Regions from separate parts of the Alteromonas sp. KC3 genome, predicted to be linked through region 2. Evidence: predicted binding sites of a transcription regulator. Region 2 holds the regulator's gene; the other holds the start of a gene.

Region 1 (8,327 bases), 560 kb from region 2:
TGCTTTATCCAGCCACTGGCGATGCGCGAATGTATACCAAGCAAGAAGCGCCATTAACACGACTTATCTTTGAAATTGGCGACACGGTAAAAAGCCAAGATGGCTGGGAAATGACCATAACCGAAAAAGAAGAAAGCCAAGGTGTTTTTATATATCACGGTCTACGTGAAGATACTAAGGCTGAAGCACGTTTACCCGAAACCATGCTTGATCACCACATTCGTTTGAACCAACCAGAAAAGCGACTGTTCAGCCAACAGCTTGATCACCCGAAGTGGTTTGACTTGCGCGAGCGCGCTCTGGATTATCAATACGATTACCTTCGCTCTAGCACAATTGGGCTGGCTGGCGCGCGTATATCACTGATTCCGCACCAGCTTCATATTGCTTCTGAAGTGGGTGGCCGTCATGCACCCCGTGTGCTTTTGGCCGACGAAGTAGGCTTGGGTAAAACCATTGAAGCAGCACTTATTATCCACCAGCAATTAAAGACAGGCCGTGCAGAACGCGTGCTAATACTGGTGCCAGATTCATTGGTACACCAATGGCTGGTAGAAATGCTGCGTCGCGTTAATCTGCCATTTTCTATTTACGATGAAAGTCGCTGCGAGGCATTAGAAGACAGCGAGGCCTCTGACGAAGGCGACGTTAACCCCTTTGAGAACGATCAGCTTGTGTTATGCAGTATCGATTTCTTGAGCCAAAGTGAAAAGCGACAACAGCAAATTCAAGCCGCTAGCTGGGACGTGATGGTTGTCGATGAGGCGCACCACCTTGCATGGTCAAGCGATGCTCCTTCTGCAGAATACTTGTGTGTAGAAGCCTTGGCGAATAAAACTCCAGGGGTATTACTGCTTACTGCTACGCCCGACCAGTTAGGCCACGAAAGTCATTTTGCACGTCTTAGACTACTCGACCCTGCTCGCTTTCATAGTTACGATGCTTTCTTAGAAGAAGAATCTAAATACAGCCAACTCGCCGATGCCGTAGCACCACTTTTATCTGACGCAGAGCCAAATGATAAACAGCGCAACAAGCTGGCCGAATTCGCGCCTGATGTTATGGAGCACGCAGGTGATTTGTCTGATTCAAACAATCGACACGCGCTTTTGCATCAACTCATTGACTGCCATGGCACAGGACGAATGCTATTTAGAAACCGTCGCGCCAATATCGAAGGATTCCCAGAGCGTAAGCTAAGCGCCTATGAGCTTGCTCTTCCTGAAGTATACTCAGATGCCGTTTCAGGCGGTGACCTTACTTACTCGCTCTATCCAGAGCGAATGGCGAGTGTGGTAAACAGCTGGACCAAGCACGACCCAAGGGTCGCGTGGCTACTCGACTTCATGCAAGACGTTAAGCCAGAAAAGATCCTACTTATCTGTGCTAGCGCCCGTACCGCACAAGAGCTAGGTGAAGTGATTCGAACTCAAACAGGCATTCGACATAGCGTTTTCCATGAAGGTATGAGTATTGTAGAGCGCGACAAAGCAGCGCATTACTTTGCCGATGAAGAAGAAGGGGCGCAAATACTGTTGTGTAGCGAAATAGGTAGTGAAGGTCGTAACTTTCAATTTGCACATCACCTAGTACTGTTTGATTTGCCTATTACCCCTGACTTACTTGAACAGCGTATTGGTCGACTAGACCGAATTGGCCAGACACAGACGGTACAAATTCACGTGCCTTATTTAGCCAAAACCGCACAACACGTGTTGCTTGACTGGTACCATGAAGGGCTCAATGCCTTTGAAAAAACCTGTCCGACAGGCTCAGGCGTATTTGACGATGTGAAGCCACTGTTGATTGGTGCATGCTTACACCCTGATGATATGGCCGCCCGCGACGAACTGGTCAACATGAGTATTACGCTTAATAGCCAGCTTGTAGCGCAACTTGAAGCTGGACGAGACCGTTTGCTTGAACTTAATGCCTCGGGTGAAGGACGTGTCGAACAACTGCTTGAAGATATTATTACGTTGGATAGTGAGCAAGATTTATCGCGCTTTATGGGGCGTGTTTTCGACGCCATAGGCGTTCAACAAGACGAAAAAGGTAACGACTGCTTCATCCTTATGCCAACGGAATCCATGGTTAGCCAGTTACCAGGACTCGATCCTGAGGGCATGACAGTGACGTACAAACGCCGTGTGGCTACTACACTAGAGAACGTGCAGTTCTTAAGCTGGGACCATCCGCTAGTGCATACTGCAATTGATGTGGTGCTTACCGATGTGCACGGCAAAAGTAGTATGGGCTTCATCGCTGAACCTTCGCTGCCTAAGGGGGCCTATTGGATAGAAGCGCTTTTTGTATTGCACGCGCAAGCGCCAAAAGCACTTCAATTAGGTCGCTTTTTACCGCAAACACCGGTAAGAGTGTGTCTAGATGCTCAAGGCAAACCGTCTGATTTAAGCTTTGATGTAAAACGCAAAGTAGGCCGAAAAATATCAGCACAGCTAATTAAAGCGCTACAACAGCCGCTTGAATTAGCGATAGAAAAAGCGCGTAAACTTGCGCATCAAGAAGCAAACCAAAAGCAGCACGATGCGCTAGCAACTATGCACAATACGCTAAATGGCGAGATTCAGCGATTAAGAGATCTTAAAAAACGCAACCCTGCAGTGCGCGACAGTGAAATAGAATTTATCGAAACCCAAATGAATGCGTTAGATAAAGTTATTCAAGAAGCAGATGTCCAGCTAGACGCACTGCGCATAGTGGTGAATAACCCTTAATGGCAAATCCAAGTTTTGAGTACAAACCACCCATGATGCCTTATCTCGATTTCCTTTATCGAGATGAGGACATCGTTGTGGCACATAAGCCCAGTGGACTATTAAGCGTACCGGGCAAGGCAGCTGAGCATAAAGATGCGTTGATCACTCGGGTCAACGCTGTATTGCCAACTGCCACAGTGGTTCATCGACTCGATATGGCCACATCGGGCATTATGGTGATGGCGTTGAACAAAGACAGCCATCGCCATATCTCCAAGCAATTTGAGCTTAGAAAAACAAAAAAGCGTTACTTTGCCAGCGTCTTTGGCCATATAGCTCAAGATAGCGGCGAAGTAGATTTGCCGTTAATTTGTGACTGGCCTAATAGACCAAAGCAGATGGTTGATTTTGAACGGGGAAAACACGCGTTAACGCACTTTGAAGTAGTTGATCGCATGTATGATACAAACGGACATCCCTTTTCACTTGTTGCGCTTTACCCCATTACCGGGCGCTCACATCAGTTGCGGGTACATATGCTAGAACTTGGTCACCCTATTTTGGGTGATAGGCTTTATGCACATGACAGTGCTTTGGCCATGGCTTCACGCTTGCAGTTACACGCTGAGAGCTTATGCTTTACTCATCCATCTACTAAGCAATGGCTCAACTTTCAATGTCCAGCGCCGTTTAGTCATGTTCGCGCCGAGCCACTTTCTCAAGACTAAATCACGCTAGGAATAAACGCTGGGCAGCGAACTATTCGCGATATTTGGATTGCAGATATTTGTCATTAGGCCGATATACCGTATGTAGACTATTTTAGTTAAAGCGCTTTTTTCGTTAGGACTGGTTCGCAAACAATGATTAAGCATCTGTGCTCGCTTCTATTTTTGATGATACCGACCGTGTATTCATCTGCCGCTGTAGGCGACTTTTTTGCCGATATTAGCCATGCATACTTACCCGGTCAGGTAACAGAAATTATCGCTGGCGACACTATTTTGCCCATTGTCGAAGTTGACGCTCACACCCCCTTGCCACTGGGAACTGCTATTATCATTAGTGAATTGTCTCCAGCGGGATTAACGATGGGACAGGGCGACATGTTGGCTGAAAAACTGGCCGAAAAAGGCTGGAACGTGATTATCAGCCCATTTGAGCAACCGTTACACAATGACGCTCAAGCCACTTCACAAGTAGAAAGCGAAAACCCACCAGAGCAATCAGATAATGTACTGACGATGGACCCAGACATCCATCCTCGAAGTAATCAGCTTACTCAGCATCTCGATTTTGACGACACCAAAAACAAATTAGGCATGCAACTGAACGCACTTAACAACTATCTTCAAGAGCGACAAGGTTACCGACTAATTATCGCACAAGGCATGCTGGCAGCGAGCTTTTTGTCACTAGCAACCACACAACCGTCACTTCACCCTGACACATTTGTCGCTATTTCCCCATTTTGGCCAGATTCCACAATTAACGACTTAGTCGTTGATAATATTGCCCAATCAGACTTTCCGGTCCTAGATCTTGCTGTGGGCAACTACAGCAACTGGGCATCAAGTACCGCAGCACAGCGACGAGTGAGTGCAAAAAATGCACTAAAAATGCACTATCGTCAGGTTGAGATATCGGGCACACCATTAGTCTTTAGTATAAAGCCAGATCAAGAAAGCGCCTATATTCATACACTTACAAACACCACTATTGGCTGGACACGTCATCTAGGCTGGTAAATCTCTGTTCTAGGGATTACGCTAAATTAATCAAGAAAACAATTACCTAGTGAGAAAACGCGCTACGCAATGGCCTGCTAACGAGCAGTTAGATTGTTATGAACTATAATACTTGTATAACGCAAATACGGTTGGGCACCTCGTGACTGTTCAAGATTTCGTAGATAGTAAAGCGAAGCAACTGTGTTTTTATTTGAAAGCATTCTGGCAGGGCGAACTTCCCGCAGAGGAGCTCGAGCTCTTCTTTTGGGACAGCATGGAAGAGTGGGGCCAGATTGATTACACATTAACACAGCCATATACGCCAAAAGAACGTGTTTTTTGGCATCTATTACACCAAGTGCATTATTGGAATGGCGATAAACTTGAAAACGATAAATACCTCTTCGACGAATTAAGTAACTGCGTCAACTTTCTTGATGGATTAGGGCATTGCCCTTTAGATTGTGTGGGTGTTCGCCCCTAACCCACGCGTTCTCCTCTCTTACCACAATAAAAACCATTCTCTAGGTTGCTTATCATCAATGTTCATGGCTCAATGACATTTTTGCATACTCGCCAAGGGCTAACTTATTTGTTCTCTGCATTAAACACCTATAAAGACAAACGCTTTCTGAGTATTTTTTGTTTCGGAATATCCAGTGGTTTTCCATGGATAATGATTGGTTCTGTGCTCTCTGCTTGGCTTAAAGACGAAAACTTATCACGTTCTGCAATTGGGTTATTCGGCATTATCTTTGCCACGTATTCGTTTAACTTTTTATGGTCGCCTTTACTAGACAAACTCAAGCCACCTTTTTTAGGGCAGCGCCGAGGCTGGATTATGGCTATGCAAGGTGCTGTTGTTGTGTGCTGCCTTGTTATGTCTCAACTGAGTGCTACTAGTGATTTATTTTATATTGCACTTGTAGGCCTTTTCATCGCAATTGCCTCCTCTACACAAGATATAGCCATTGATGGCTTTCGCATAGATACCATTGCAGAGAATGACAAAGATGGTATGTCAGCGGCTTCTTCTGTCGCCACTGCAGGATGGTGGACAGGCTACGGTGGCTTGGGTGCAATTCCCTTTTATCTTGCCGACTATACCGCCTACACATGGCCTGATATCTATCTACTTTTAGCCGTCATGATGCTTCTGCTAATGGTTGCGACATTGCTGACCAACGAGCCTGAAATTGATAGAAAAGCACTTTTAAGCCAAATAACGCACGAAACTGGCAGCGGCGTTCTGTATTGGCTTAGAGCGACATTGATAACGCCTTTCTCAGAGTTTTTTAGTCGAAACGGCGTGAAACTAGCTGCCTCTTTCCTGTTATTTATATTTTTGTTCAAGATTGGTGAAGCATTTTTGGGGCGTATGAGTATCGTCTTTTACAAAGAAATTGGCTTTTCAAATAGCGATATAGGTACGTACTCAAAGCTGCTCAATTGGTGGGTTACTATTGTATTTTCGCTTTTAGGCGGCCTGGTTAATATCCGCTACGGCATTTACAAAGGGCTAATGATTGCGGGCATTGCCATGGCGGCCTCTAACCTTATGTTTGCGCTAATTGCACAGACAGGTCCATCAACGGGCTTGTTAGCAATAACCGTGATAGTGGATGGTTTTACAGGTGCGTGGAGCACAGTCGCTATGGTGGCGTTTATATCGTTACTTTGCAATCGTGCGTTCAGTGCAACCCAGTATGCACTTATGGCCTCATTAAGTGTTGCTGGACGCACACTGGTGGCCTCAAGCAGTGGATTTGTTGTTGACGCCCTTGACGGTAATTGGAGCCTGTTTTTTATTGCTACAGCCCTTATGGTCATACCCAGCTTGTGCTTTCTGTATAGCATTCGCGAAAATATAAAAAAAGTCGAATATTCAAATAACTAAGTGTTAATTTTTTACTCATAACCTTGCAAGTAAACATAAGTTATCTACAGTTAATGAAGAAAGAAATATTCATGTTCTGTTAACTCGTTGATATAGCAATGTCACTGCAAGGAAGTACTTTGGTAACGGAGAAGCTTAGTCATTCAAACAAAAGGGTCAAAAACACCCGCCGCGAGCGTGCACTGTCGAAAGTTAAGATTGCGATGGTCACTATTGTACTTGTCACGCTCGCATCACTTACTCACATACTCAACCAACAACAGCACGCGATTTCAGCATTGAAACAACACAGTGCATTCGAAGACGCGCTAATTTCAACTGAACAACAGATCAATCGTTACCAGTACAGCCAAAATATTGCCCTGGTAGCGCCTTTGCAAGAAAACTTACTAGCCACTTATCAACGGATAGCAACACATTTTGCACAAGAGCAGGAAATCAAATTCGTTGAGAATGAACTCTCCTTTGAAGCATTTGAGGGCAAGCAACGCAGCCTAATGCGAGAAGCAAACCATAGTGTTATTCAAGATACTATGCTTCAACTCTACACCTTGGCTGTACTGCCCTCTGAACAAGCCGCCCAGTTGCTTAATGCCGTATTCACACTTACACCATTAATCAATGCTATTCAAACTCAGGAGAGCGCACTTCAAAACCAAATATCGTCAATTAGGCAACAGATGTTGCTTGTACTCATTTTTTCAGTTATTACGCTGGCATTAATTCAAGTAATTGGGTGGCTGTTTGGCAAGAATCAGCCTCATAAATCCACTTCGCTGTTACATCGTTCAGCGCTTCGCGTGTCTTTTGCTGATAAAGAGCAGCGTCATCAAAAAGAGTTTATTCAACTTATTAGTCACGAGTTTCGAGCACCTATTAGCGTAATTATTAGTGCTCTAGAGCTTATTCCCAATATGGAAGCGCAGCGCAGTCGACTTATCCAGCAAGCTGAGCAATCAAGCTATCGGTTACTCAGTCTAACCAATAATTTAACCGAACTATTGTCAGACAATATAGAAGACGACCTACAACCCCAGTCCATTGATTTAATTGGGCTCCTTGATGAGTGTATTTCCCCCTTTTCGATTCAAGTAAAAGACAAGAAAGTTGAGTTGAATATGCATTGCAGCCATAGTGTGCCGCATTTTGTTGAATCTGACCCTGTTGCTATTACTAAAGTCGTTACCGCCATTTTAGACAACGCGGTAAAATTCACTTCATCTGGCCTAATCGACGTCACCATTACAACGCTGGTAAAACACCAAGGTATTTTCCTTGTTGTTATTATCAGCGATACTGGTATTGGTATTGACGACGACACACAAGCGAAAATGTTTGATCGCTTCTACCGCGGAAAGCATGCTACTACGCATCGTTATCCTGGCGCGGGTATTGGCTTATCGGTGGCTAAGCGCAGTCTTGATAAGCTAGGTGGTTCATTGAGTGTAAATAGCACCGTAGGGGTCGGTAGTGAGTTCAAGGTGCATATTCCTATTAAACCGTTGGAAACACCTATCATTGAGGTATCTTCTCCGTCTAATGCAAAATTTGCTGTAGTCGATGATCTGGAGATCTCACGTCTTCATTTACAATCAATCATTACCTCGCAAGGCTTCAGCGCACGTACCTTTTCATCTGGTGCCGAATTGATTAACCTTCACGATGAAGTACTGCAGTTCAGCGCTATCATTGCCGATTTATACATGCCAGGTATGACAGGACTCGAGTTAGTTAAAACCCTCTCAGCGATTTACGGCGAGCGCGTCCCCCCTGTCGTCGTACTCTCTGCTACCCCCGATATTGCCAATATCATTGCTAACTCCGATTTACCCATTTATCAAAGTTTCGTGAAGCCCATTGATAAACAGAGACTTGTCGACACGCTGCATAATTTAGCCATGAATAAAACGAAGATAATGGCCCCCGTTACACGAGCAAACATACTGGTTGTTGAAGACGAGCCAATTAATGCGGAAATGG
Region 2 (8,327 bases):
GATTATTTGCACTATTAGCGAGGGCTTCAATACGCGATAATTCAGCGCTATGAGATGCAGCCAGGTTATCTAAATCGGCACGAAGACGGTTGTGCTTCACTGTCAAAAACCCAACCATCAACACAAGTATGCCAATGATCACTATCAGAATTAAGTCAATTGCGGTAGGCGCTACAAGCTGCCAATCCATGGGCATAAAACCTTTGAAGAAATGAAAAAAGGCACTAACAGTGTAAGTTAGTGCCTTAAATTACTAAATGTTACTTAGCTCATCCCATTCTTCATCGCTAAGCAGCTTATTCAGGTCAACAAGGATAAGGAGTTCGCCATCGCGGTTGCTCACTCCCTGAATAAATTTAGCGCTTTCTTCAGTGCCAACATTTGGTGCACTGTCGATTTCAGAAGATTTCAGGTAAACCACCTCAGCAACACTATCTACCAAAATACCGACCACTTGCTCGTCAGATTCGATAATGACAATACGTGTGTTATCGGTAATTTCAGTGGGTGGCAACCCAAAGCGGGCGCGTGTGTCAATGACAGTAACCACATTACCGCGCAGGTTAATAATACCTAGCACATAATCAGGTGCACCGGGTACAGGGGCTATTTCGGTATAACGCAATACTTCTTGAACTTGCATTACATTAATACCGTAAGTTTCTTCACCTAAGCGATACGTTACCCATTGAAGGACTTCGTCGTTGCTGTCAGTGGCATTGTTATTTGTACTTTTGTCGCTCATGAACCTGGCTCCCAATACTATGGCGTCTGGTCGTTACTGCCTAAGCCTTTGTTAAGCATAGATATTAATTCTTCAACGTCAATTAACGCGCACATTTTTTCTTTAACCATCCCGGCTAACCAAGGACGCTTACCTGTGGACTCGCGCCATTTAACGTCATCACTTGTTAAACTGACCGTATTAACGAGCTTTTCACTCGCTAATCCCCACGCACTCTCACCTAACATTATAAGATATCGGTAGTTTAGCGATTGTGCGAGGTTTTCGTCATATTTTTCTGGCATTACCCATTTTGCTGAGTCAACAACATTCAGTTTAGACTCTCTGTACAACATTACACCCATAAACCAATCAGGCTTGCCGAATAATGGGCCAATTTTTTCAATCTGATGAATACCTCCAAGTGTAGTCAAAGGTACTGCTAATGTTAAACCTGCAACCTCAAAGAATAACGCTTGGAAATGAGAACCGAGACTATCCTTTAGTGGTATTTTTGCAGGCGCTACATATTCGCCCGCCTTTTCGTCTTCTTGAGAACGCGTTTCAGTGACGGGAACTTGCTCATCACTGTGGCTACTTTCTTGTTCTGGTTCCGCTAAAAATGAGGTAACGTCTTGTACAATTTTCTCTTGCTCGTCATCCACTGTATGAAAGCGCGTGGTAGCGCTTAGTGCCTCTTCGGCCATTTTTTGGGATGCTTGCTCAAGCAATCTAGCCGTACGCGCAGTAACATCTTCCGGTGTTTCTGGCTCTTTTAGTAGGCTATCAAGATATGCCTCCATGACGTCTTCACGGGCAAAAGGCGATTGCTTGGTCATTCTTTGTTACTTCTCCAGCACTTTTAATAATTTTGCATAAGCCGATACACCGCGCGTCTTGGGATACGCCGCCGAAATTGGCAACTGAACTAAGCTTGCATCTCTGAAATGAGTATCAACAGGAATAACACCATGCCAAACCCGCTCGCCATAATCATTCATCAACCGTTTTCTTGATGCCAAAGCCGCGTTGGTGCGCTTATCAAACATCGTTGGAATGATAATGGTATCAAACGTTTTATCTAGTGAACGCCCCATTATTTCCATCGTGCGTATCATTCTATCGAGCCCCTTTAATGCAAGGTACTCGGTCTGCGTTGGCACTATTACCTTATGACAAGCCGCCAACGCATTCACCATCAAGACCCCTAACACTGGAGGGCAATCTATAATGGCTACGTCAAATTCGTTCTCTATTTTAGCGAGTGCTTTTTTCAACACTAGCCCCATTCCCTGCTCGCTCCCCATGGTTCTATCAAGCGTAGCTAGGGCCATGGTTGCAGGTAAGACATAAAGATTGTCGATTTTCGTAGGACTTAAACAGTCCATTACGTTATCGGCGGTTATGTTATTAGATTTAATAAAAATATCGTAAACAGAATGACTTGAAGCTTCAGCGTCGATACCAAAGTAATAGCTTAAGGAAGCATGAGGGTCGGTATCGATCATCAATACCCGCTTGCCTTTTTGCGCAAGCAACCCTCCAAGGCTTACCGTAGTGGTTGTTTTACCTACGCCGCCTTTTTGATTTGCTACCGTCCACACTTTCATGTCTATTATTCCATTACACGCTTGTCTAGCGCATTTCAGATTGTATACAGCTACTTATATCGTCGATATTGATACTCTTAGACGATATATTTTCTACCGCCACAGCTTGAGGCATGCCATATACGACACAAGAATCTTGATCCTGCGCCCAAATGGTCGCCCCTAAACCTTTAAGCGTGCGACAGCCTTCTCTTCCGTCTGCGCCCATGCCTGTTAATATTACGCCAAGTACATCACCGCCATAAGCGCGAGCAATTGAGCTAAACGTTAAGTCAACACTGGGTTTGTAACTTACTTTATCGGCAGCACTGGCTTCGACAATGGTAATCGTTTTGTTTACACCGGCAGATTCAATGATCATTTGCTTGCCACCCGGCGCTAAGTACGCGTGTCCCGGTTTAAGTACATCGCCAGTTTCGGCTTCTTTTACACTTATTTTGCAATTGGAATCTAAACGCTGAGCAAACGCAGACGTGAATGTACCCGGCATATGCTGAACAAGGACAATTGGATAAGGGAAGTCTGCAGGTAGCGGCGACAATACCTTCTGTAACGCGACAGGCCCTCCAGTTGATGCACCTATTGCTAAGCACTTATAGTGCTTGCCGCTTGGCCTTACCGAAGACACCGTTGGCTGTTTTGCCGCGTCTTTACGGCCAGACAACAAACCTGAACTTCTAAAAAAAGCCGGTTTAGGCGCATTTTCTGGAAGGCGTCTTGTTTCTACAGAGCGCATAACAGGGCGTTTAAGACCAACACCGCGTCGCGCAATAAGACGAACTTTTGTACACAATAAACGTGTCGCATCTTTTCGATCTTGCGCGATGTCTTCAAATTTCTTTGGCAGAAAATCGAGTGCCCCCGCTTCTAACGCATCAAGTGTGGCTTGCGCGCCATGATGGGTTAGCGAGGAAAACATCAGTATAGGAGTTGGACGCTTCTCCATAATGGCTTTTACCGCAGAAATTCCATCCATGATCGGCATTTCCACGTCCATTGTTATTACGTCTGGAGTGAGGGTTTCTAACTTCTCGAGCGCATCTCGCCCATTTCTCGCTTCGCCTACTACTTCCAACTCTCTATCGGCATCGAGAATTTCTTTCACTCGACGTCGATAGAAAGTAGAGTCGTCCACGACCAGGACTTTAAAGACCATGGATTACTTTTCCTATTATTACAGCCCTACTTTATGGGCTTACGGGCGTAACGCTTCAGTAGACTCGGTATATCCAAAATAAGTGCAATACCACCATCAGATGTTATTGTCGCACCAGCCATACCCGGCGTGCCCTGTAAGAGCGCATCTAACGGCTTAATAACCACTTCTTCTTGACCAATTAATGCATCAACCACAAAGCCGACTTGCTGCGTTCCAATCTGTACCACAACAACGTGTCCTTTTTCTTTATCGATGTTCTTAGGACCACGAATCAGCCATTCCCCAAGGAAGAACAGCGGAATAGCTTTGGAGCGGACAATCATCGTCAGCTGACCATCAACCGTATTGGTTTTCTTGATGTCCATGTTAATAATTTCATTAACTGCACCAAGCGGTAACGCAAAGGTTTGTTTGCCTACCACAATCATTAAGGTTGGAAGTATGGCTAGAGTAAGCGGTACTTTGATGTCTAATCGCGTACCTTTACCAAGCTGCGAGTCGATATTAACGGTACCGTTTAGTTGGTTAATCTTGGTTTTAACCACATCCATACCCACACCACGGCCCGAAATATCACTAATTTCAGTTTTGGTTGAGAACCCAGGGGCAAAGATAAGATTAAAAGCTTCCACGTCTGACATACGAGCTGCAGCATCTGCATCAAGCACACCGCGGCTTATCGCAATTTCTTTAAGCTTTTCGGGATCCATACCTTTACCATCGTCTTCGATAGTAAGAAGGATGTGATCGCCTTCTTGTGATGCAGACAGCTGAACCGTCCCCATGCGCGGTTTACCGGCCGCTGCGCGGTCATCAGGCATTTCAATACCATGGTCCACTGAGTTTCTCACCAAGTGAACCAACGGATCGGCCAATGCTTCAACCAAGTTCTTATCTAGATCGGTTTCTTCACCAACCAACTCAAGGGTAATTTCTTTCTTGAGGCTTCGAGCGAGGTCGCGTACAACGCGGGGGAATCGACCAAATACCTTTTTGATTGGCTGCATGCGGGTTTTCATCACCGCGCCTTGCAAGTCGCCTGTTACAACATCAAGGTTAGCAATAGCTTTCGACATACTTTCGTCATTGCTATTAATACCCAAACTAATAAGGCGATTTCGAACCAATACCAACTCGCCGACCATATTCATAATTTGATCTAAGCGCTTGGTGTCAACACGCACTGTAGTCTCAGCCGGAGGTGCTGCTGGTGCGGCTTTTTTATCGTCTTTTTTGGGTGCTTCTTTCTTCGCTGCCCCAGCAGGCGCTGGAGCAGGAGCGGCTGCTGCAGCCTTTTGCGGCGCTGGACCAGCCTTAGGTGCTGCTGGCGCTTCGCTTTTCGCTTTGTTAATCGCGTCGGTAGCCGTTTTATCTACCACTGGCTCAGCGGGCGTTGACGATTGTTTGGTAGGACCTTGCCCCGAACCATGCAATTGATCAAGTAGCGCTTCAAACTCGTCGTCAGTAATTTCTTCATCGCTTGATGCAGATACCGGTGCCGCTGGCGCAGGTGCTGATGCAGGTGCTGCATCTTCGCTACCGCCAAATTGACCTTTACCGTGTAAATCGTCAAGAAGCGCTTCGAATTCTTCATCGGTGATGTCATCGCTATCACCGCCTGCGCTTGGTGCAGGTTCAGCGGCTTTCGCTGGCGCTGCCGCTTTTGGTGCAGACTGACCGGGAGCACTTGAACCATGAAGTTCATCTAGCAAGGCTTCGAATTCATCTTCAGTGATTTCATCAATGCCACCACCGTCACTTGACGACGATGTAGGCTCTGACTCTTCAATAACAAGTTCAGGCTCATCCTCAACCTCTGCAGGCTGAGTTGCACTGGGTGCAGTATCGCCAAAGATATTTTCGTCAGGAGATTCTGGGCGACTTAGTTTGTGTAATAAGTCGACAAGATGTGCATCTGCAGGTTCTAGAGGATCACGCGCTTTAACACGTTCAAACATCTCTACCACCACATCGGTGGCCTGCAAAATAATATCCATTAACTCCGGCGTGAGTGTACGTTGCCCGTTTCGCATAACATCGAAAACGTTTTCGGCCCCGTGGCATATTTCAACCAACTCAGTCAGGGATAGAAACCCTGCTCCGCCTTTAACAGTATGGTAGCCGCGGAAAATTGCATTCAGCAAATCCGCGTCTTCTGGATTGTTCTCAAGATCAACGAGCTGTTCTTGTAATTGTTCAAGTATCTCTCCAGCTTCTACTAGAAAGTCCTGTAATATATCCTCGTCAACATCAAACGACATGCGCCCGCTCCCCTAAAAACCTAAGCTAGACAAAAGATCATCTACATCATCTTGGCCAGAAACAACATCATCGCGATTTTCCGCGTCAATAATTGGGCCTTCCGCTTGTACACCATCATTTTTATCGGCCTTAACGCTAGAAGGTTTAGAATGTTCTGAACCGTCGCGCTCGCCAAACATGGTTAACATGTTTACTAGGCTGTCCTCGACTTCTTTTACCAAGTCGATAACGCGGCGAATTACCTGACCAGTTAAATCTTGATAACCCTGTGCCATCAATACTTCTGTCAGTAACTGTGTGAGCTTAGTTGATTGCTCTGCGCTTTCTTCAAGTAAGTTATCTAAATCTGCACAAAGCGCTTTGAACTCGCCTAATTCTATTTGGCGGCTCATTAGCTTTTTCCACTCAGGCATCACTTTCTCGATGCGCTCAGCGAGCGTTTCTGCAATTGGCATGCTCGCTTCTACTGCATCCATAGTAGTATTAGCAGCTTTTTCAGTTTCTTCAATGACGTATGTCAGACGAGACTGTGCATCAGGCATATCTTCGGTCGCAAGATTCTTAATGCGATCGTCAATCTGAAAATTATTGAGCGCATCATGAAGTTGACGCGTCAGTTTTCCTACTTCTGCAAACAGCTCAACATTCTCCTTCATTGAGGCTGCTTCAAGTAGCGCATTGGCTGAAGCGTTGTCACCCTCTTCAAGATAGGCAACAAGTTGTTTAGCTTCGTCCAATGTAATCGGAACGTTTACATTTGGTGACATCCAGTAAACCTCGTTTCTCTGGTGAGCGTCTGGATCAACCTAAACGTTCGAAAATTTTATCCAATTTTTCTTTTAATGTTGCAGCTGTGAAAGGCTTAACTACATAGCCATTTACGCCGGCTTGCGCTGCCGCAACAATTTGTTCTTTCTTGGCTTCAGCAGTAACCATTAGCACAGGCAAATGCTTCAGTTTGTCATCGGCACGAATAGCACGCAGCAAGTCAATTCCTTGCATGCCTGGCATATTCCAATCGGTAACGACAAAGTCAAAGTCGCCTTGCTGTAGCATTGGCAACGCCGTACTTCCGTCATCCGCTTCCTGGATGTTGGAGAAACCCAAGTCTTTAAGTAGGTTTTTGATGATACGTCTCATGGTAGAAAAATCGTCAACCACGAGAATTTTCATACTTTTATCCAAAATAGCCTCCAGTGAGGGGTTAATTGTTATTAATATCTATTCTTCGTCAGCTTGCCACGACTTCATTCGTGATTTGAGTTTTAACATGGCCTGACTGTGAATTTGGCTTACTCTCGATTCACTAACATCAAGTACTTCACCTATTTCTCGTAGGTTTAGCTCTTCATCATAGTATAAAGAAAGCACGATAGCTTCTCGTTCAGGTAATGTTGTAATCGCATGGGCTAACGCCTTTTGGAAAGCACCTTGCATCAAGTCTTCAAGTGGTGCGTCGCTACCCCGATTTTGTTCAGTCGAAATAACGTCCTCAGACACACCTAAATCTTCAATGCCAACCAACTTACCAGCATTTACTTCATTCAACATTTGATGATAGTCCTGCAAACTCACATTGAGTTTAGCAGCAATATCAGAATCTCTGGCATCGCGTCCAGTCTCGCCTTCTACTTGCGAAATGGCTTCTGTTATCGCGCGACCGTTGCGATGCACTGACCGCGGCGTCCAATCGCCTTTTCGAATCTCGTCCAGCATAGCACCGCGGATACGAATACCCGCAAAGGTTTCAAAGCTCGCACCTTTCGAGCCGTCAAAATTGCGAGCAGCTTCTAATAAACCAATCATGCCTGATTGAATTAAATCGTCAACAAGTACACTAGCGGGCAAACGCGCCATCAAGTGATGAGCGATACGTTTAACCAAAGGCGCATGTCGTTCGACTAACTGCGACTTATCGGTTTGTTGTTGATAAGCTGCTGCCTTGCTATTCAACGCTGATTTCCTACTGCTTTCTCTGCAACCAACTGTTCAATGAAAAACTCTAAATGACCACCTGGCTGAGCCGGGATTGGCCATGACAATGCCTTGTTAGCCAGTTGAGTAATTGCAACGGCAGCAGGCGAACCTGGGTAGGCATCGACGATAGCGGTTTGTTTGCGTACCGCTTTACGAATATTTTCATCAAACGGGACAGTTGCCACTAATTCTAGTGCAACATCCAAAAATCGACCTGTTACTTTACTTAATTTACTAAACAGCTCTTGCCCTTCCCGCACGTCGCGCACCATATTGGCGACCACTTTAAATCGAAACACACCGTGTTCGCGATTCAAAATTTTGATCAGCGCGTAAGCGTCAGTTAATGATGTAGGCTCGTCGCACACTACAACCATAATATCCTGCGACGCTTTAGAAAAGCTTAATACCATGTCTGAGATACCCGCTGCGGTATCGACGATGAGAACATCAATTTGTGAACGTAATTCACTAAAGGCGCGTATTAAACCCGCATGCTGAGTAGGTGATAACTCTGCCATTGACTGTGTACCCGATGTCGCTGGCGCAATCTTGATTCCATGCGGACCAGTGACGAGTACCTCATCAAGCGTGC

Evidence for each region. Region 2 encodes FliA, which starts transcription of late flagellar genes. Its sites were predicted from a motif close to CTAAAGNTNNNNNNNNNNNNGCCGATA; they were not measured.
Region 1: a site for FliA is predicted at 3,498-3,524, ahead of JN178_RS02735 (DUF3530 family protein). Genes of this name have one in related genera too.

What each region holds. Positions count from the first base shown of each region.
Region 1 covers NZ_AP024235.1:602,693-611,019, reverse strand. The annotation lists gene rapA (RNA polymerase-associated protein RapA) at 1-2,738, shown strand, start outside; gene JN178_RS02740 (pseudouridine synthase) at 2,738-3,448, shown strand; gene JN178_RS02735 (DUF3530 family protein) at 3,584-4,468, shown strand; gene JN178_RS02730 (hypothetical protein) at 4,611-4,934, shown strand; gene JN178_RS02725 (AmpG family muropeptide MFS transporter) at 5,007-6,347, shown strand; gene JN178_RS02720 (hybrid sensor histidine kinase/response regulator) at 6,467-8,327, shown strand, end outside.
Region 2 covers NZ_AP024235.1:1,166,561-1,174,887, reverse strand. The annotation lists gene JN178_RS05225 (DUF2802 domain-containing protein) at 1-190, opposite strand, end outside; gene JN178_RS05220 (chemotaxis protein CheW) at 254-745, opposite strand; gene JN178_RS05215 (chemotaxis protein CheW) at 763-1,563, opposite strand; gene JN178_RS05210 (ParA family protein) at 1,570-2,334, opposite strand; gene JN178_RS05205 (protein-glutamate methylesterase/protein-glutamine glutaminase) at 2,360-3,490, opposite strand; gene JN178_RS05200 (chemotaxis protein CheA) at 3,517-5,754, opposite strand; gene JN178_RS05195 (protein phosphatase CheZ) at 5,767-6,522, opposite strand; gene cheY (chemotaxis response regulator CheY) at 6,557-6,940, opposite strand; gene JN178_RS05185 (RNA polymerase sigma factor FliA) at 6,977-7,708, opposite strand; gene JN178_RS05180 (MinD/ParA family protein) at 7,705-8,327, opposite strand, start outside.